DNA from 4 places in the Massilia sp. CFBP9012 genome. Region 3 is predicted to be linked to each of the others. Evidence: predicted binding sites of a transcription regulator. Region 3 holds the regulator's gene; each other region holds the start of a gene.
What was found. The regulator LexA, encoded in region 3, represses DNA repair genes until DNA is damaged. The targets are predictions, from matches to a motif close to ACTGTATNNNNATACAGT.
Positions count from the first base shown of each region.

Region 1 (5,082 bases), on a different contig from region 3:
TCGATCGACTTGGCGACCTTGACGCCACCGCCCTTGCCGCGGCCACCAGCGTGGATCTGTGCCTTGACGACCCAGACCGGACCGCCCAGCTCTTCAGCGGCTTTGACAGCGTCTTCGACCGACATGCACGGAATGCCGCGCGGAACGGTCACTCCGAATTTTCGGAGGATCTCTTTGCCCTGGTACTCATGGATCTTCATGCTGGCTTCCCTTCTTCTATTACTGAATTAGAAATACGGTTGAACTACAAAGATAAAAACGACGAACGCTAACCCGAGACGGCCTTGATCGACCAGCGTGGGTAGTATTTGGCCACGGCAGGGCCGTCGCTGCGCAGGGCATGGCAACGGTCGAGCTCAAATGGACGGTCGGTTGACGAACCGCCGAGCCCACCTGGGGCGTCGACATTGTCGTCAGCAAAGGCTTGCAAGGCTGCGGTCGGCAGCACCTGGGCCAATTCGGTCAAATGGGTGCAGCCGAGCACGCCGGATAGGCGGTCTTTCAGATGCAACCGGAAATGGTTCACGAGCGAGAGCCCGATCAACTTTTTGTAGGCAGGGCCGATGGTATCGCAATAGCCCGGATACGGGACGGCATCGGATGCGGCTTCGGCGTCGACGATGTTGAGGTCGCGGTCAATGGTCACGCGCAGCTTGAGGTCGTGCACCGGCGTGCCGCCGGGCCGTTCGCCGGAAGCAAGCGCAACAGTACGCGTCTTCACATCGCGGATGCTGGCATCGAGGTCCCACAAGCCATCGTCGCGCGCGAACGCTTCGACTGTGATGGCGCGCGTATGCCGGAGCGAGCGCGATACGGGAGGTGACAGAGGCATAAATACCAGTGCCGTCGAGACGGCGGTTAGTGATGCAGCCGGTGTGCTTTGTGCACGTCACCGCAGCTTCTGCGGCGACAACCGCTCATGCGGCGCTGCTTAAACCCGCAAAGTTTAGCACAGCGTCCACAGCGGCGCATGGGAAAGAAAGGTCGCTAAGGGATACTACGAGGAGATGAAGGGACTTCGAGACAATATGACGGCGCGTTTGTCGCTTATATTATTCACCTGTCTTTAATGAACGCCGCCACCCCATTCACAATATGAATATAAGATATGTATTTGGGATAGGATCAGTGGATGACCTGGATGGCCAGGCGAGAAAAAGCGCCAGCGTGCAGCGCCATCACCCGTTGAGGAATATGCCTTGGGCATATCGGGAATGACGCTCCACGCTGGCGCCTGGAGAGAGTGTGTCCGCTGATCATTGTCAAGGACATCGTGCCCCTGGAGGCACGGCGTAATGACGCACATTGATGACGCACATTGTAGTCGAACGCGTGGACGGAAACCCGTCCACCCTACGCCAGGGCGGCCCTTACTCTGGCAGCTCGTCGTCCGCGGGGCTACCCTGCATCGCCACCCGCGCAGCACGCTGGGAAAACCCGCGCTGCAACAGAAAGCGCATCTGCTTGGCGCGCATCGCCGCGTCGGTGGCGACGGTGCCGAACTTGCGCTGCCAGACTTCGACGGCGCGCGCGGTCTCGCTGTCGGACAGCCCGGCCTTGATCTCGACCAGCGCATCGCCGGTGACGCCATGGCTTTGCAGCTCGGCCACCACACGGCTATTGCCGTAGCGGCTGGCCTTACGGTTGATCAGGGATTCGGCGAAACGTTCCTGCGACAGCCAGTTATTCTTTTCAAGAAAATCCAGAAGGGCGTCGACGTCGTCGTCTTCCTGGGCATACTTGGCCAGCTTGCGCCGCAATTCGAACCGGCTGTGCTCGCGCTGCGACAGATAGCGCAGCGCGCGCGCCTTGAGGCTCAGTGCCGGTGCTGGCATGCGGACACCATCGTCGACAACATGGCGCGGACGGACGGGCAGTAGGCACCCAAGGCGCTACCCTGCCGCGCCGTCCTCGCCAGACGATTATTCACCAACAGCCTGCAGCTTCGGCTTGTCGTCGCCACCGGCTGCTGCCGGCGGCAGTTCGCGCACGCCCAGGGCGGCACGGACCTTGTTCTCGATCTCACGCGCCAGGGCTGGACGATCCACCAGGAACTGACGGGCATTATCCTTGCCCTGGCCGATACGCTCGCCGTTATAGCTGTACCACGAGCCCGACTTCTCGACGATCTTGTTGTCGGCGCCCAGATCCAGGATTTCGCCTTCGCGCGAGGTGCCTGCTCCGTACAGGATGTCGAAGTGGGCCTCTTTGAACGGTGGCGCGATCTTGTTCTTGACGACCTTGACCTTGGTTTCGTTACCGATCACTTCGTCGCCCGACTTGATCGAGCCGGTACGACGGATGTCCAGGCGCACGGAGGCGTAGAACTTCAGTGCGTTACCGCCAGTGGTCGTCTCTGGGCTGCCGAACATGACGCCGATCTTCATGCGGATCTGGTTAATGAAGATCACCAGCGTGTTGGTGCGGTTGATCGAACCGGTGAGCTTGCGCAGCGCTTGCGACATCAGGCGCGCCTGCAGGCCCGGCAGCGAGTCGCCCATATCGCCTTCGATCTCGGCGCGCGGGGTCAGTGCCGCCACCGAGTCGATGACCACCAGGTCGACGCTGCCCGAACGCACCAGTGCGTCGGTGATCTCAAGGGCCTGCTCGCCGGTGTCGGGCTGCGAGATCAGCAGATCGCTCAGGTTGATGCCCAGTTTTTGGGCATAGGTCACGTCGAGTGCGTGCTCGGCGTCGATGAAGGCGCAGGTGCCACCCAGTTTTTGCATCTGGGCGATGGTCTGCAGCGTCAGGGTGGTTTTACCCGACGATTCAGGGCCGTAGATCTCGACGATACGGCCGCGTGGCAGGCCGCCGACGCCCAGGGCGATGTCGAGGCCCAGCGAGCCGGTGGAAACAGTCTGCACTTCTTCGACCGGCGCATTGGCATCCATGCGCATGACCGAGCCCTTGCCGAACTGCTTTTCGATTTGCGCCAGGGCGGCTGCCAGCGCCTTGCCCTTTTCAGCGGCGTTCAATGCGGATTTTTTGTCGTCCATGGTGTACTTTCAATCGTGGAGTAGGCAAGGTGTGGGCGCGCACGCGCACTTCAATAGCCACTACTGTATAAAAATCCAGTGGTTTTTGCAAGCACTAATACGTGACCATTTTGTCAATAAATGGGGTGAGGCTCGCATTGTTGCGACAAATCAAACACAATAGGACCTGGAACGTGACTACGTGTCCACTGTCCCATGCACGTCGTTCCCGCGAAGGCGGGAACCCCAGGCCGCCGCAATGCCAGCACGTATAAGGCAGCGGCACGCACGCAAACTTGGGTCCCCGCCTGCGCGGGGGCGACGAGCGAGAGTCAACAAGCAAATAACGAGGTGCCACCATGCGAATTCTGCTCGCCGAAGATGATAGCGTACTTGCCGACGGCCTGACGCGCTCCCTGCGCCAGTCCGGCTACGCCATCGATTACGTCAAGAACGGTCAGGATGCCGACACCGCCCTCTCCACCCAGGAGTTCGACCTGCTCATCCTCGACCTCGGCCTGCCGAAGATGTCGGGGCTCGAAGTGCTGCGCCGCCTGCGCGCCCGCGCCTCGCTGCTGCCGGTCCTGATCCTCACCGCCGCCGATTCCGTCGAGCAGCGCGTGGAAGGCCTCGACCTGGGCGCCGACGACTACATGGCCAAGCCGTTCGCCCTGTCCGAACTCGAGGCGCGGGTGCGCGCCCTCACCCGCCGCGGCGCCGGCGGCGGCCCGGCCGTGGTGCGCCACGGCCCACTGGTCTACGACCAGGTCGGCCGCAGCGCCTACATCAACGAGCAGATGCTCGACCTGTCGGCGCGCGAACTCGGCCTGCTCGAGGTGCTGCTGGCGCGCACCGGCCGCTTGGTATCCAAAGAACAATTGGTCGACCATCTGTGCGAATGGGGCGAAGAAGTCTCCAACAACGCGATCGAGGTCTACGTGCACCGCCTGCGCAAGAAGATCGAAGTCGGCGGCGTGCGCATCGCCACCGTGCGCGGCCTGGGCTACTGCCTCGAGAAATTCTCCGAGGCCGCGGCGAGCGCCTCCGCTGAACGCGCAGCAGCAACGGCATCGGCAACCGTCGCCGACAGGTGAACGAACGCGACGCCGGCTTCACGGCCGGGACTGAGTACACTCCGGCCACGACGGCCGAGCCGACCTACATCCCGCCGAATCCCGAGCCGGACGAGAACATCCGGCACTCGCTGTTCGGCGAGATCCTCGACTGGATGCTGGCCCCGCTGCTATTGCTGTGGCCGATGAGCATCGCCATCACCTATCTCGTCGCCAAGTCGATCGCCAACCAGCCCTTCGACGACGCGCTCGAAGACCGGGTCACGGTGCTGAGCCAGCAGATTCGCAACGTGGGCGGCAAGGCCGCCGGCCAGTTGCATCCGTCCGGCCGCGACATCCTGCGCGCCGACGACGTCGACAGCGTCTATTACCTGCTGGCCGGGCCCGATGGCGAGCTGCTGGACGGCGACCGCGACCTGCCGCGTCCGCGCCTGAACGCGGCCGACGAGCACGCACGCAGTGGCGCGGTCGAGTTCCGCAACGACAGCATCCACGGCACGCCGATCCGGGTCGCCTACACCTATATCAATCTCGACCCGCTGCACGAACGCTCCCCGCAGCCGCCGCTCGAACCGCCGCTGGCTTTGGTGCAGGTGGCCGAGACGCTCGATAAACGGGCGCACCTGGCGGGCGAAATCATCAAGGGCGTGATCCTGCCCCAGTTCATCATCCTGCCGGTGATCCTGGCCCTGGTGTGGTTCGCGCTGTCGCGCGGCCTGACCCCGCTGGCCGAGCTGCAGCAGCGCATCCGCGCGCGGCCCCAGGACGACCTGTCGCCGATCGATCCGCGCCAGGTGCCGGAAGAGATCTCGCCGCTGGTCGGCTCCTTCAACGACATGCTCGAGCGCCTGGGCGAATCGATGGCGATGCAGAAGCGCTTCATCGCCGACGCCGCGCACCAGATGAAGACCCCGCTGGCCGGCATGCGCATGCAGTCCGAACTGGCCCTGCGCCAGCTCGACCCGGCCGAGATCCACCGCTCGCTGGAACAGCTGGCCAAGAGTTCGGAATCGGCCACGCGCCTGGTGAAC
Region 1 covers NZ_JAXCWM010000005.1:206,413-211,494, reverse strand. The annotation lists gene sucC (ADP-forming succinate--CoA ligase subunit beta) at 1-200, opposite strand, end outside; gene SOM61_RS10025 (DUF2889 domain-containing protein) at 269-832, opposite strand; gene recX (recombination regulator RecX) at 1,371-1,835, opposite strand; gene recA (recombinase RecA) at 1,923-2,999, opposite strand; gene SOM61_RS10010 (response regulator transcription factor) at 3,338-4,072, shown strand; gene SOM61_RS10005 (sensor histidine kinase) at 4,069-5,082, shown strand, end outside.
Region 1: a site for LexA is predicted at 3,062-3,079, ahead of recA (recombinase RecA). Genes of this name have one in related genera too.

Region 2 (5,082 bases), on a different contig from region 3:
TGGCTGGGACGGCGGTTCGCTGGCCTCGTTGAAATCCGGCGCCGGCGCGCCGGGACGCGGTTCGATCCAGCAATGGTGGCGCGGCTTCGACGACGCCGTGCTCGACGCGCTGATCGCCGAGGCACAGCGGGTGAACCCCACGGTGCGCGCCGCCGGCCTGCGCATCATGGAAGCACGCGCCGAGCTCGGGATCGCCGGCAGCACGCTCTATCCGCAAGGGCAACAGCTCAGCAGCGAGTTGCTGCGCGTGGGACAGCGGCGGGCAGGCGGGCCGGACAGCAGCCTGAGCAACTTCGACACCCATCTCGACATCAGCTGGGAACTCGATTTCTGGGGCAAGTTCAAGCGCGGCATCGAGGCGGCCGACGCCGGCTACCTGGCCAGCATCGCCCGCTACGACGATGTGCAGGTCTTGATGGCGGCCCAGGTGGCCAGCCTGTATTGCACGATCCGCACCACCGAGGCGCGGTTGACGATCGCGCGCGACAATGCAGCCCTGCAATTGCGCAGCTTGGAGATCACCGAGCTGCTGTTCCGTGGCGGTAACGAAGCCGAGCTGGATGTGCAGCAGGCCCGGACCTTGTACCTGGGCACCCTCTCCACCATCCCTCCGCTCGAGATCGGCCTGCGCCAGGCCCAGAATGCCTTGAGTATCCTGCTGGCGCGCGCGCCCGGCCCGCTCCCCGAGATGAAGGCGAAGGAGGACGGCCTGCACACGATGACCAGGCTGCCTGCCGGCCTGATTACCGAACTGCCCGCCGATCTGCTGCGGCGCCGGCCCGATGTGCGGGCGGTCGAGATGCAGCTTGCCGCCCAGTCCGCCCTGATCGGCGTGAGCGCGGCCGAGCTTTATCCCTCGATCTCACTGCTGGGATCGGTGGGCCTGTCGGCTACCTCGCTGGATGGGGCGCCGCGGGTGCTGAACTGGGCGCTCGGCTCGGGCCTGCTGTGGAATGTGTTCGACCATGGCCGGCTGAGCAACGGCGTGCTGGTGCAGGACGCCCGCTTCCAGCAGCTCTATGAGCAGTACCAGGGGGCGGTGCTGAATGCGGCGCGCGAGGTCGACGATGCGGCCGCCGGCTTTGCCCGGACGGGCGCGCAGATCGTGCTGCTGGTGGATGGTGTCAAGGCCGCCCGGCGTTCGTTGGATATTGCCAGTTTTCAGTATCGCGAGGGCTTGACCGATTTCCAGCGCGTGCTCGATTCCCAGCGCTCCCTGTTTAGCCAACAAGAGCTCCTGGCCACGAGCCAGGGCAGTCTGGCGCAGAACCTGATCGCCCTCTATAAGGCGATGGGCGGCGGCTGGGAGCAGGGCAGGAGCCGCCCGCCCGTGGACGAGGCGACCCGCGCCGTCATGGAGCGGCGCAGCGACTGGAAGGACGTCCTGCGCGCGCCCTTGCCGGCGCCTGGCGCCGAGGGCCTGCAAGCGCCTGATGGGGGACGCAGGCCATGAGTCCGGACCCGGTCAAGCTGGAACAGTCGGCGCCGCCCGGCGACGCGGCGCCGACGCCCGTCCCGGCGGCATCTGGCGTGCCGGCGCCGGCGCGGCCGGGCACGAAAAGCCGGTTGGGCTTGATCGTCGTGCTGGCGCTGATCGTGGCCAGCCTGGGCTGGTATCTGGTGGCGGATCGCCTGACGCCATATACCTCGCAGGCTCGTGTGCAGGCCTTCGTGGTGCCGGTGGCCTCCGAAGTCACGGGCATGGTGCACGAGGTCTACGTCAAGAACAACGACGAAGTGGAGGAGGGACAACTCCTGTTCCATATCGACCCCAGCACCTACCGCATCGCCCTGCGGCGCAGCCTGGCGGACTATGAATCGGTGCGGCGTTCGGTCAATGCCTCGGCGCTGGCGGTCAAGGCGGCCGGGGCGGCGCTGCAGGCCGCCAAGGCCATGCATGTGTTCGCCCGTCAGGATGCGGGCCGGATGGAGCAGATCTTTGCCGAAGATCCTGGCGCGCTGTCGATCCGCCGGGTGCAGAATGCGCGCGCTTCGCTGGCCACGGCGCGCAGCCAGGAAATCGCCGCCCAGGCGGAGTTGCGCCGCGCCGAGGAGGCGGCCGGCGAGCAGGGAGAGCGCAACGCGCAACTGCTCAGCGCCCGCGCGGCGGTCGAGAAGGCCGAACTCGATCTCGAGCGCACCGCCGTGACCGCACCCGCACGCGGCCGGGTGACCGACTTGCGCACCGATGTCGGCCAGGTCGTGCAGGCCGGTTCGGCGGCGATGACCCTGATCGCCGTCCATGACCTCTGGATCAGTGCCGACATGACCGAGAATAACCTCGGCAATATCGCGCCGGGCGACGAGGTCGCCATCGTGCTCGATGTCGTGCCGGGCAAGGTCCTGAAAGGGCGGGTGCGCAGCGTGGGCAGCGGGGTCAATTCTGGCCGGCAGTCCCAGGCCGGCACCTTGCCCGAGATCGACAACAGCCGCGATTGGCTGCGTCAGGCGCAGCGCTTCCCGGTCGCCGTGGAATTCGACCCTTCCGAACGGGCGCAGCTGCGCGCGGCCAGGATCGGTGGGCAGGCCGACGTGCTGGTGTATACGGACGACTACGGCCTGATGAACTGGCTGGGCGCCGTCTTCATCCGCCTGATGAGCTACCTTTCTTATCTTTATTGACGATGGAGCGCGCTGACAAGGCGGTGTTGCGGCTGGCGATCGGCCTGGCGCTGGCCGTGCTGCTCGCTTATGGCCTGGCGCTGCCGTCGCCGTTCGTGCTGTGTGTCATGACCGTGCTGTTGCTGAGCAAGCCAGGGCCGCCGATGCCCTTGCTCAAGGGCCTGGTGGTGGCCCTGCTGGTCGCCGTGGTGCTGGCGGCCGGCGTGCTGATGGTGCCGCTGCTGGAGCATTACGCCAGCGTCGCGCTGGTGCTGACGGCGCTGCTGCTGTACGCGGTGTTCTTCGTCGGCCTGCAAAGCGGCAGCCCGCTGGCGAATATCGTGGCGATTGCCTTCACCCTGGTTCCGGTGGCCGGCGTGGTCGACCAGGCCCTGGTGCCAGCGATCAGCACCGCCATCGCGCTGGGGCTTTTTGTCGGCGTGCTGGTCGGCAGCCTGTCGCATGCCTTGTTCCCGGATGAGGCGGAGTCCGTTACCAGGCCGGCGCCCCCCGCCGTTGCCGCGCACGCGGCCAGATGGCGCGCCGCGCAGGCCGCGCTGGTGGTCATGCCGGTGCTGGTGATGGCCCTGATCCACCCGGCTTTCTATCTGTCCGCCATCATCAAGTCGGTGCTGCTGGGCCAGCAGGCCGGCTCCACCGGCGCCCGCGTGGCGGGGCGGGTACTGGTGGGGTCGACCCTGGCCGGCGCGGGCATGGCGACCCTGGCCTGGTTCGGCCTGGCCTTGTTGCCGACCCTGTGGATGCTGGTGCTGTGGATGGCCGCAGCCGCGCTCTGGAGCGGGGCCCGGCTGTTCGGCCTCAAGTCCTCGTCGCTGCCACCCTCGTTCTGGAGCAATGCCCTGGTGACCATGCTGATCCTGCTGGGGCCGGCTATCGAGGATAGCGTGGTAGGGAAGGATGTCGGCCACGCCTCGCTCGTGCGGGTGACCCTGTTCGTCGCGCTTGCGCTGTATGCCTGGGCCGTCGTGTGGGTGCTGGAAGGGTGGCGCGCGTCAAGGTCAATGGCGTAGTAGGCAGGCGAAGATGTTTAATTTTAGTCAATACCAGTGACCCAATTGGTATAGCCAAAATGAATAGGTCTTGCAAAACGCGACTTCAGCGAGTACTGTACGTTTATACAGTATTTGTCCGATAAGCCTGAACTATGAACCACTCAGCCATCCTTGCCGCACCCGAGGCAGTGCACCCATCGCTGTGGCGCGCGTCGCAGCTGGCTCATGCCGATACGCGCTGCATCGATACCGGCCATCCAACGCTCTCGGGTCAGCTTCCCGGCGGCGGCTGGCCCGGCGGCACCCTGGTCGACCTGCACTTGCAGCAGCCCGGCATCGGCGAGCTGCGCCTGCTGCGGCCGGCCCTGGCCGCCTGCGCCGAGCGCCGCATCGTGCTGCTGCAGCCGCCCCATCCACCCCAGGCCCTGGCGCTTGCCGCGCTCGGCCTGGAACCATCGCAGTTGCTGTGGCTGCGCACGACGCGCACCGCGGACGCGCTGTGGGCGGCCGAGCAGGTGTTGCGTAGCGGCAGTTGCGGTGCTTTGTTGTTCTGGGCCAACCATATGCGTAACGACAATCTGCGCCGCCTGCACTTGGCGGCGCAAGGCGGCGAAACGCTGTTTTTCATGCTCCGCCCGCTGGCGGCGGCGCAAGATGCATCCCCCGCGCCTTTGCGTCTTGCGCTGCGGCCGGCGGCCGGCGGCATGAATATCGACTTCGTCAAACGTCGGGGACCGCAGCGCGAGGCGCCGCTGTTCCTTCCTCTTGGATCTTCACTATTGCAACGCCATGCGCCTCTGGATCGGCCTGTATTTGCCCCAGCTACCGCTCGAGGTCTTCAGCCCACGCTGGTGCAGTGAATCGGCGGGCGAGGCCGGCGGCGCTGCTGGCCGCCCGGACCCTGGCAACGTCATCCTCGAGCAGGAACGGGTGATGGCGCTGTCGCCGGCAGCGCGTGCTGCCGGCGTGCAGATCGGCATGCGCCGCGGCGGCGTGCTGATGCTGATGCCCGAGGCGCGTATCGAACTGCGCAGCCATGAGCGCGAAGCCGACGCCATGGGCGCGGTGGCGATGACCATGCTCCAGTACACGCCGCAGGTGGCGCTGGCCGAGGAAGCGACGCTGCTGCTCGATATCGGCGCCAGCCTGCGCCTGTTCGGCGGCATCCGGCGCCTGTGCGAGCGCATTCGCGCCAATATGGCGGCGCTCGGCTTCACGGCCTGCATCGCCTGCGCGCCCACCGCGCGCGGGGCCTGGCTGCTGGCGCGCCGCAATGCGGGTCGCGCCCTCACGATGGATTCGCTGGTGCGGCGCCTCGACTGCTTGCCGGTGGGCCTGCTGCCGCCGGCGCGGCCGTTCGCCAGCTGGTTCGAGGGCATCGGCTGCCGCCGCCTGGACGAGCTGCGGCGCCTGCCGCGACCCGGCCTGCAGCGGCGCTGCGGGCGCGCCTTGCTCGACATACTGGACG
Region 2 covers NZ_JAXCWM010000023.1:2,354-7,435, forward strand. The annotation lists gene SOM61_RS25610 (efflux transporter outer membrane subunit) at 1-1,453, shown strand, start outside; gene SOM61_RS25615 (HlyD family secretion protein) at 1,450-2,622, shown strand; gene SOM61_RS25620 (DUF2955 domain-containing protein) at 2,625-3,632, shown strand; gene imuA (translesion DNA synthesis-associated protein ImuA) at 3,767-4,474, shown strand; gene SOM61_RS25630 (Y-family DNA polymerase) at 4,404-5,082, shown strand, end outside.
Region 2: a site for LexA is predicted at 3,727-3,744, ahead of imuA (translesion DNA synthesis-associated protein ImuA). Genes of this name have one in related genera too.

Region 3 (5,082 bases):
CGGCTGTCATAATTGGTGAGTTTCAAAAGCAAAAAAGCCGGGAGAACCCGGCTTTTTTGTGTACTGCTTTTACTTCAGTTCAGCATTCGCTTAGGCAGCTTCGCCCACGACAGCGATGGTGATTTCCGACACGACGTCGGTGTGCAGTGCGACTGCAACCGGGAATTCGCCGGTGGTCTTCAGCGGGCCGGTCGGCAGGCGAACGGCAGCTTTTTCGACCGGGAAACCTTGCTTGCTCAGCGCTTCAGCGATGTCAGCGTTGGTGACCGAACCGAACAGACGGCCGTCGACGCCGGCCTTCTGGCCGATGGTGACGGTCAGGCCGCTCAGCTTGTCGCCTTGGGCTTGGGCGGCTGCCAGTTTCTCGGCGGCTGCTTTTTCCAGTTCGGCGCGCTTGGCTTCGAACTCGGCGACGGCGCCGGCGGTAGCGCGGCGAGCCATCTTTTGTGGGATCAGGAAGTTACGTGCGTAACCGTCCTTGACTTTGACGACGTCGCCCAGGTTGCCGACGTTGAGAACTTTTTCCAACAGAATGATTTGCATGTTTTATCTCCAGGATAGCTGACGTAACCGATTAACCGTGGTGCAGGTCGGTGTACGGCAGCAGCGCCAGGTAGCGGGCGCGCTTGATGGCGGTGTCGACCTGACGCTGGTAGTGCGCCTTGGTGCCGGTCAGACGTGCTGGCATGATCTTGCCGTTTTCCTGGACGAAGTCCTTCAGGGTGTCGACGTCTTTGTAGTCAACCTGCTCAACACCAGCGGCGGTGAAGCGGCAGAATTTCTTGCGCTTGAACAGCGGATTCTGCTGTTTGCGCTTGAGTTTTTCTTTAGCTTTGTTTTTGTCGAACTTTTTACCGAATGCCATTTGAGGCTCCTGTATATCTAAATTGCCGGTTAAGCGGCACTGAAATCAATGATGTGAAACACCAGGGCTTTGCTGTTGCGGTTTTTCCGTGCAAGGAATCCATCGAACCGGTAGCTGGCGCCGAGTTCGGCGCTGCCGAACCTGCCCGAAATCTCGCCCGCGGCGAACGCGGGGACTTCGAACTCGACCAGCCTGTCGATCCCGGCCTCTCTTTGCTGCGAACTGTGCAGCAAGACGGCTGAAACGATCGGCACGCCGGCCGGGGTGTAGCGCAGGACATCACGCTCGGCGATGGTCGCCACGAGCTGGAGCTGGTTCACCCGATTCGACTGCTATGGTTCTACGAAATTCCTGGGAAAAACTTAGGCAGCGGCAGCAGCTGGAGCAGCGGCTGCAGGAGCAGCGGCTTCTGCACGGTGGCTCTTGGCTGCGTCTTCGCGCTGCACCGATTTCATCATCGGCGACGGTGCGGTTTCTGCTTTCTTCATCTTGACGGTCAGATGACGCAGAACGGCATCATTGAACTTGAATGCGGTTTCCAGCTCGACCAGGGTCTCGTTGTCGCATTCGATGTTCAGGCAGATGTAGTGTGCTTTTGGCAGCTTCTGGATCTGGTAAGCCATTTGACGGCGGCCCCAGTCTTCGACGCGATGGATGTTACCGCCGCGGCTGGTCACCGTGGTCTTGTAACGCTCGATCATCGCCGGGACTTGCTCGCTCTGGTCCGGGTGGACGATAAAAACGATTTCATAATGACGCATGCAATACTCCTTGAGGACGTTTTACATAAATGCCCACCTCGGCGTCAAGACGAGTGTGGGAAGGGAACAGCCAGCTAGTATAGCGTGAAATGGGCAAAATGGGAACCTGGCTGTCAAGCGCTTCGTCCGCGCGCCACTCTCACTCGACAATTACCCTTGCAGGAAGCGTATTTTCCGTGTTGCGTGCGCTTTTTTTGCGCTTTTTCGTGTATATCCCTTGCGTATAGCAGAATACTGTACAAAAATACAGTCTATCTCTACCAACCCGTTTCGCAAGATATTTATGCTCAAGCTCACTGCAAGGCAAGAACAGATCCTTAACCTGATCAAGGAAGCGATCGAGAACACGGGTTTCCCTCCGACCCGGGCCGAAATCGCGGCCGAACTGGGCTTCCGCTCGGCCAATGCGGCCGAAGAACACCTGCAAGCCCTGGCGCGCAAGGGTGCGATCGAGATTTCGCCGGGCACCTCGCGCGGCATCCGCCTGGTCGGCGCCAGCGTCGAGCAGATCCCTATGCCGCCGCCCTCCCTGATGTCGCTGCCGCTGGTCGGCCGCGTCGCCGCCGGCAATCCGATCCTCGCGCAAGAGCACGTCGAAGCGACCTATAACGTCGACACCGCGATGTTCGCGGCGCGGCCCGACTTTTTACTCAAGGTAAAAGGCTGGTCGATGCGCGACGCCGGCATCATGGATGGCGACTTTTTGGCGGTCAAGAAGATCGACAGCGCCAAGAACGGCCAGATCGTCGTCGCCCGCCTGGGCGAAGAAGTCACCGTCAAGCGCTACCGCAAGACGGGCGACCTGGTCGAACTGCTGCCCGAGAACCCCGACTTCAAGATCATCGAAGTCACGCCCGACGAAGAGTTCGCGCTCGAGGGTCTGGCGGTGGGGTTGATGCGCAGCTGGAACTGATATAGCCGTCGATCCGTCGTTCCCGCGCAGGCGGGAACCCAAGTCATGTGCGTTGCCAATACGATCTGACGCAGCGTTAGCGCGAGCAACTTGGGTTCCCGCCTTCGCGGGAACGACGTTTATAGGCAGTCTTTACTGCTTGGCCTTGTTGACCACCGCATTGTGCTGGTCCACATACGCTTCGGTCGCGCTGCGCCATGCGGCGAAATCGGCCAATACCATCTTCGAATTGACTTTCGCTCCCTCGGCGATGTTCTGGCGCACCTGCTCCAGGTAGGCGGTCGAGGCGTCGGTTTCCTGCTTGTTCATCAGCTTGGCGATGTCGGGCGGGATGCGCTTGGTCAGCGGCGATTGCGTGTTCAGGTTGGTCACCATCTTGTTGTAGCAATCCTGCCAGCCGGTCACGGCCTTGTTCACGCGCTCGATCTCGTCATTCACCTTCGACACCGGCGGGATGCGCGGCGACGGGCAGCGGTACTCGCCGGCCTGCAGCTCGGCGCCATCGTAGCCCTTGATCCAGTAATCGATCTCGGCGCGGCGTTCGACGCGCTGCTGCATGATCACGAGCGAGTCGGCGGCCACCTTGTTGCCCTTGGCGGCCGACTTTTCAAACAACTCCTTTGCCTTGGCCTCGTCGACCGCGCCGGCCTCGCCATACCAGTACATCTGGCCCAGCTGCTGCTGGGCTTGTGGGTTGCCGGCATTGGCCAGCTTGGTGTACAGCTTGAGCGCGCCCGCAAAGTCTTTTTTCTCGAACAGGGCATTGGCATCCTCGAGCTCGCCGGCGAAGGCGGCGCCACTGAACGCGACAGACACCGCGAGGGACAGGCAGGACAGGAATCGTTTCATGGGCATACCGTAAGGCTGGGCTGGTAAAAGTCCATGATAGCCGTGTTTTACAGCTTGACTCAACCGCAAAAATGACAGGGCCGGCAATTGCCGGCCCTGTCAGGACAGTTTTACCCCGCTTTACGCATCCAGCGCCTGGCGGAAGTCGCCGACCAGGTCATCGGTGTCCTCGATGCCCACCGACACCCGGATCAAGCCTTCCGCGATGCCCATGCTGGCGCGCCGCTCGGGACCCATTTCGAAGAAGATCGTGTGCGCCACCGGAATCACGAGAGTGCGGTTGTCGCCCAGGTTCGAGGCCGGGATCGCCAGTTTGAGGCGGTTCAGGTAGTCGAACGGGTCGATGTCTTGTTTCAGCTCGAAGCTCAACAGCGAGCCGCCGGAGCGGAACAGCGCATCGACGATCGCGTGCTGCGGGTGCGAGGCCAGGCCCGGATAATGCACCGCAGCGACGCGCTCGTCGGCTTCGAGCATCGTCGCCAGGGCCAGCGCATTGGCGCAGGTACGCTCCATGCGCAGGGCCAGCGTCTCGGCGCCGACCGCGATGTGGTGCGCCGCTTCCGGCCCCAGCGCGGCGCCGAAGTCGCGCAGCGCCTTGGCCCGCAGCTGGGCCATGCCTTGCGCACCTGACGCCTGCTTCCTGAAGTTCTGGGCGATGTTCGGATACGCGGCCCAGTCGAACAGGCCGGTATCGGTCAGCGCGCCGCCCAGTGCGATGCCGTGGCCGCCGATCGACTTGGTCAGCGAATTGACCACCAGCCCGGCATGCACGTCTTTCGGACGGAACAGCCAGGGCGTGGTCATCGTGTTGTCGACCACGTACAGGATGCCGCGTGCACGGCACAGTTCGCCGATGCGGGCCAGGTCCGCCACTTGCGTGCGCGGATTGGCGATGGTCTCGACGAACACCAGGCGGGTGTTCGGGGTCAAGGCCGCTTCGACCTGGGCCACGTCGGTGGCATCGACGAAAGCGACGTCGACGCCCTGCCCCGCCACCGTCTGCCACAGGCTGTTGGTGTTCCCGAACAGGAAGCTCGACGACACGATGTGGTCGCCGGCTTTCAACAATGCCTGGAACAGCGCGCCGATCGCCGCCATGCCGGTGCCGAAGCACAGGGTGGCGACGCCGTCTTCCATCTTGCTGATCTTGTCTTCCAGGGCCGACACCGTCGGGTTGCCCTGGCGGCCGTAGCGAAAGCCCGGCTCCTTGCCCTGGAACACCGACGCCAGCTGGCGCGCGTCGGCATAACCGAAGGCGACCGAGGTGTGCACCGGCTTGTGCAGCGAACCCTGCTCGATCGTCTTGCGACGATCGTTGTGCAGGATGGTGGTGGTGAAGCCGTAGCGCTTGTTATCCGACATGGCTTACTCGGCGGCCACCGGCGGGTTCAGGTTGAGCTGGGTGCGCACCTTGTCCTCGTTGCCGTCCTTGCTCGACGGGGCGTGGCGCGCCGATTCCTGGCGATCAAGATATTCCGGGGTCACGTCGCCGGTGACATAGACGCCGTCGAAGCACGATGCCTCGAAGTTCTTGAGCTCAGGATTGACGTCCGAGATCGCGCGCTTGAGTGCGTCGACGTCCTGGTACACCACGCGGTCGGCCGTGATCTCGCGGCACACTTCTTCGGTCGTGCGGCCGTGGGCGATCAGTTCGTCGCGGGTCGGCATGTCGATGCCGTACACGTTCGGGTACA
Region 3 covers NZ_JAXCWM010000002.1:37,671-42,752, forward strand. The annotation lists gene rplI (50S ribosomal protein L9) at 91-543, opposite strand; gene rpsR (30S ribosomal protein S18) at 575-865, opposite strand; gene priB (primosomal replication protein N) at 895-1,185, opposite strand; gene rpsF (30S ribosomal protein S6) at 1,228-1,626, opposite strand; gene lexA (transcriptional repressor LexA) at 1,910-2,539, shown strand; gene SOM61_RS02870 (tetratricopeptide repeat protein) at 2,672-3,388, opposite strand; gene SOM61_RS02875 (cystathionine gamma-synthase family protein) at 3,509-4,750, opposite strand; gene purF (amidophosphoribosyltransferase) at 4,754-5,082, opposite strand, start outside.

Region 4 (5,082 bases), on a different contig from region 3:
CCGGCGCGGCGATCCAGGAAGTGGTGGGCGCGGTCGACCAGGTGACGCGCGTGATGGACGAGATCGCAGGCGCGACGCGCGAACAGTCGAGCGGCATCGGACAGGTGAACCAGGCGGTGACGCAGCTCGACGCGATCACGCAGCAGAACGCGGCCCTGGTGGAAGAAGCCGCCGCCGCGACGGCGACCCTGGCGCGGCAGACCGACGAGGTGTCGCAGGCCTTGCAGGTGTTCCAGTTGCAGGCGGGTGCGCCGGGACGCAGCGCCCGCACGGCCGCCGGCAAACACGCCATGAAACTGGCCGCGGCGTAATCAGCAAAAATCCCTGCTGCGCGCATCCAGCCCGCCCAGCAGGTGCGACAAGTCCACCAGCCGCTTGGCCACCAGGTGGCGCACTTCTCCCTGGCGCTGCCAGATGCCGTACACCCCGAGCAGCGGCGCACCCAGCACTTCGCGCCGCTGCTGCTCGACCAGGGTCGGCCACACGATCACATTGATGTTGCCGGTCTCGTCTTCCAGAGTCATGAACAGCACGCCCTTGGCCGTGCCGGGGCGCTGGCGCACCGTGACCAGGCCGCAGGCGCGCGCCAGCTGGCCATCCTGGAAATCCATCAGGCTCGAAGCCGGTATGAAGCGCTGCTTGAGCAGACGCTCGCGCAGCAGCGCCAGCGGATGGCGACCGAGCGTCAATCCCTGCGCGCGGTAGTCGCCGACGATCTCCTCTCCTTCGCTCGGCGCCTGCAATGCCGGCGTCTCTTCGCGCGGCACGGTCGGGCGCAACAGATCCTTGTCGGGCGCGGCGCCCGAGGCCTGCCATAAGGCTTCGCGCCGGTGCCCGGCCAGCGAGCGCAGGGCGTTGGACGCGGCCAGCACCTGCAGGTCGCCCCGGTCGAGATGCGCGCGCCGCGCCAGGTCGGCCACGCTGTCGAAAGGCCGCACGGCGCGCGCCTGCTCGATGCGCTCGGCCGCCTCCTGCTTCAATCCTCGTTGCAGCGAAAAGCCCAGCCGCACCGCCGGCTGGCGCGAGCGGTCGACGGGGTCGTACTCTTCCAGCGCCGAATCCCAGCCGCTGATGGCGACGTCGACCGGCCGCACCTCGATGCCGTGGCGGCGCGCGTCCTGCACCAGTTGCGAGGGACTATAAAAACCCATCGGCTGGCTGTTGAGCAGCGCGCAGAGAAAAGCGGCCGGCTCGTGGCACTTGAGCCATGAACTCGCATAAGCCAGCAGCGCGAAGCTGGCCGCGTGCGATTCGGGGAAGCCGTACTCGCCGAAGCCCTGGATCTGGCTGAAGATCGCCTCGGCGAATTCCAGCTTGTAGCCGCGTTCGAGCATGCCGCCCACGATGCGCTCGTAGTATCTTTCGAGGCCGCCCTTGCGCTTCCAGGCCGCCATCGCGCGCCGCAGTTGATCCGCCTCGCCCGGCGTGAAGCCGGCGCCCAGGATCGCCACCTGCATCACCTGCTCCTGGAAGATCGGCACGCCTAGGGTGCGTCCGAGCGCGACCTTCATCTCTGGGCTCGGATAGTCGACCGGCTCGAGCCCCTGGCGCCGGCGCAGATAGGGATGGACCATGCCGCCCTGGATCGGGCCGGGACGCACCACCGCCACCTCGATCACCAGGTCATAGAAGCGGCGCGGCAGCATGCGCGGCAACATGCTCATCTGCGCGCGCGATTCGATCTGGAACACGCCGATGGTATCGGCCTGGCAGATCATGTCGTAAGTGGCGCTGTCCTCGAGCGGGATGTCCTGCATCTCGAACACGTCGCCATAGCGCTGGCCCACCAGCTCCAGGCCGCGCCGCATCATCGACAACATGCCCAGCGCCAGCACGTCGACCTTCATCAGGCCCAGTTCCTCGAGGTCGTTCTTGTCCCATTGGATGACGCTGCGGTCGGCCATCGTCGCGTTCTCGATCGGCACCAGGCGCGAGAGTTTACCCTTGGCGATCACGAAGCCGCCCGGATGCTGGGACAGGTGGCGCGGGAAGTTCAGCAGCGACTGCGCCAATGTCGCCCACTGGCGCGACAGCGGCGCCTCGGGATCGAGGCCGCTTTCGGCCAGGCGGCCCAGCAGATCGGCGCGGCTGTCGAACCAGTGATGGGTCTTGGCCACCTTCTCGACGATGGCGAGGTCGATGCCGAGCGCCCGCCCGCTGTCGCGCAGCGCGCTCTTGGGCCGGTAGCTGATCACCACCGCGGCCAGCGCCGCGCGCTGGCGGCCGTACTTGTTGTAGATGTACTGGATGACTTCTTCGCGCCGCTGGTGTTCGAAGTCGACGTCGATGTCGGGCGGCTCGTTGCGCTCGCGCGAGATGAAGCGCTCGAATAGCAGGCTGGCGCGGGCCGGATCGACCTCGGTGATGCCGAGGCAGTAGCACACCGCCGAATTGGCGGCCGATCCGCGGCCCTGGCACAGGATGTGTTGCGAGCGCGCGAAGCGCACGATGTCGTAGACGGTGAGGAAGTAGTGTTCGTAGCCCATGTCGGCGATCAGTTCGAGTTCGTACTCGATCTGGGCCTGCACCTTGGCCGGCACGCCGTCGCGGAAGCGCCGGTGCGCGCCGATCCAGGTTTCGCTGCGCAGGTAGCTGCTGGCGTCGTGGCCTTCGGGGACCACCTCATCGGGGTATTCGTAGCGCAGCTCGTCGAGCGAGAAGGTGCACAGGCGCGCGATGCGCACCGTCTCGGCCAGCGCCTCGCGCGAATAGATATTGGCCAGGCGCAGGCGCGCGCGCAGGTGCTGCTCGGCGTTCTGCGCCAGGCCGTAGCCGCAGGCGCCCACCGGTTTGCCCAGGCGCGTTGCGCTCAGGGTGTCCTGCAGGGGCTTGCGCGAGCGGACGTGCATGGAGACGTGGCCCAGCGCGACGATCGGCAGGCCGTGCTGCCAGCCTACCTCTTCCACCGTGGCGCGGTGGGCGTCGTCGAAAGCCCGGTGCAGCTGGGTGAGGCCGAGCCAGGCGCGGCCCGGGAAGGTGGTGGCCATCCACGCGGCCTGGGCGTGCAGGCGGTCGACGTCCTGGGCTTCGTGACCGGGGTATGGCGGCAGCAGGATGGCCAGGCAGTCGGGCATGTGCTGCAGGTGGGCGTATTCCTTGGTGGGGTTGGCCAGGTCGTCGGGGGTGAGCAGGTAGGTGCCCTTCTCGCTGCGCGTGCGGCCGATCGTGATCAGTTCGGACAGGTTGCCGTAGCCGTTGCGGTTTTGCGCCAGCAGGATCAGGGAGGGGGCTGGAGTGCCGTCGGGGTTTTTGAGGTGGAAGTGGGCGCCGATGATCAGGGGCAGGTTGGCGGCTTTCGCTTCGGCGTGGGCGCGCACGACGCCGGCCAGCGAGCATTCGTCGGTGAGGGCCAGTGCGAAGTAACCCAGTTGCACCGCGCGCGCGACCAGCTCCTCGGCGTGCGAGGCCCCTTGCAGGAACGAGAAGTTCGAGAGGCAGAACAACTCGGCGTAGGGGGGCAGCGCCTGGGCCTGGGATGCCGGGGGCTGGGCGGTGGGGGTAGGCTTGGTCACGCTGGGGGGCTGTCAAACAGCCAATACTGTATAAAAACACAGTATAACCGAGCTGGGGGATGTGGCTGGGGAAGTTGAGGGTATGGCTTGGAAATGAGGGATGTGGTGGGTTGGGAGTGAGCAGTGTTTTGTGGTGACTGGGGATGCGGAACGATATTTCTGTGCCGGGAGTTGGAAATACCCTTTCTGCATTGACATTCGAGTAACCGGATGTTTCTATTTCTCTACGGAAAATTTCCGCGTTTACTGGGGAGGTTTGAAAACATGGTGGCGAAACTTTTAGCCCGCTTGATTCGGGCGATTTGTTTAGGCGGTATGGCTTTGGGTATGACGACGGCGATGGCGCAGGATGCTTTGGTCGTTCCGCAGCATGTAGGAGCGGTGAATGGTGAACGCTTGGTCGTAGTTGCCTATAGCGATCCCGAAGGCGAAGTCGGGAATGGCACGAACCCACCCGATCCCAACGTCATCGATCCTGAAATCGAAGTTGACTGGGAAGTTAATCCTTCGATGAATATTTCTAACTTCCCTGAGGCCGAAATATCAAACGGCATGGATCCTCCAATGTAGCCTTCGGACATTACTTCATCCGAAAATTACGCCTTACACATGTGTCGGAAAGGGCCGCGGCATTGGACCAAACGAAGAGCCAGTGATGTCTTGCGGCCCCATCCGCGCGCGCAGGCTGGACAAACCACCACCTTGCGCGCGGCGCAATACCGGCTGATCCGCACAGGCCATTCGCTCATATGCAAGCATCAAGGCAGTGCCGCCCGTGGAATTGATGTAGTCGAGCATGTCCATCGTGGTCTCGTAAGCCCAGTCGGAGAAGCTCTCGCCCAGTTCGCCCCCTGCCGTCGCACTGGCACTCGTAACGCCGCCCTGCACTTTCGTCAGGACCGTGACGATGGCCCACGAAATCCCCATCCATCCAGTCGTCGCAAGCGTCATCCGCAGCACCGGCATGAGGATGCCGGCCTCGTGGATCGCCTTGAGCACGCCAAGCAAGGCGCTCGCCGGCATTGCGCGGTTGCAGTCGATGGTCGCGATCAGGATCGCGATCTTGTTCATCACGCCAGGATAGCGCCGCAGAAAGCGGTACAAGGCGAGGCCGATCTGCTGCTGGTCGCCGAGGAGCCGACCAAGGCCGGCCGCCAGAAAGCAGCCGCCAGTGAGCTTCCACACCACTTTCACCAGCTTCATGTCGACCGGTCCATCCAGCATCGTCGCGCTGGCGAAGGCTTGCAAATGGCTGGCATTGCCGGCCCGTGTGGGGTTCAGCAGCAGGTTGAAGCAGGTGGAAAAATTGGTGTCGTAGCTGCCGTCCACCGCGATGGCGCCGCTTGCAGTCACCGCGATGAACGGCGCTCCCGCTCCACCGACGACGCCGATATTGATGGCGCCATTGGCCTGGAGCGATGCCATCAACTGGATCGCGTCCTGCGCGCTGCCACCCGCGCGCAAGGTGCCGTCGCTATCAACGCTGACGTAGCTGCCGTCACGGCATTGCAAGGTGATCGCGGGTGCATCCTGGGCCTCGGGCACGCCGATGGTGAACACCTCGGCCGCA
Region 4 covers NZ_JAXCWM010000023.1:30,598-35,679, reverse strand. The annotation lists gene SOM61_RS25730 (methyl-accepting chemotaxis protein) at 1-311, shown strand, start outside; gene SOM61_RS25725 (error-prone DNA polymerase) at 312-3,512, opposite strand; gene SOM61_RS25720 (hypothetical protein) at 3,723-4,082, shown strand; gene SOM61_RS25715 (hypothetical protein) at 4,116-5,082, opposite strand, start outside.
Region 4: a site for LexA is predicted at 3,538-3,555, ahead of SOM61_RS25725 (error-prone DNA polymerase). Genes of this name have one in related genera too.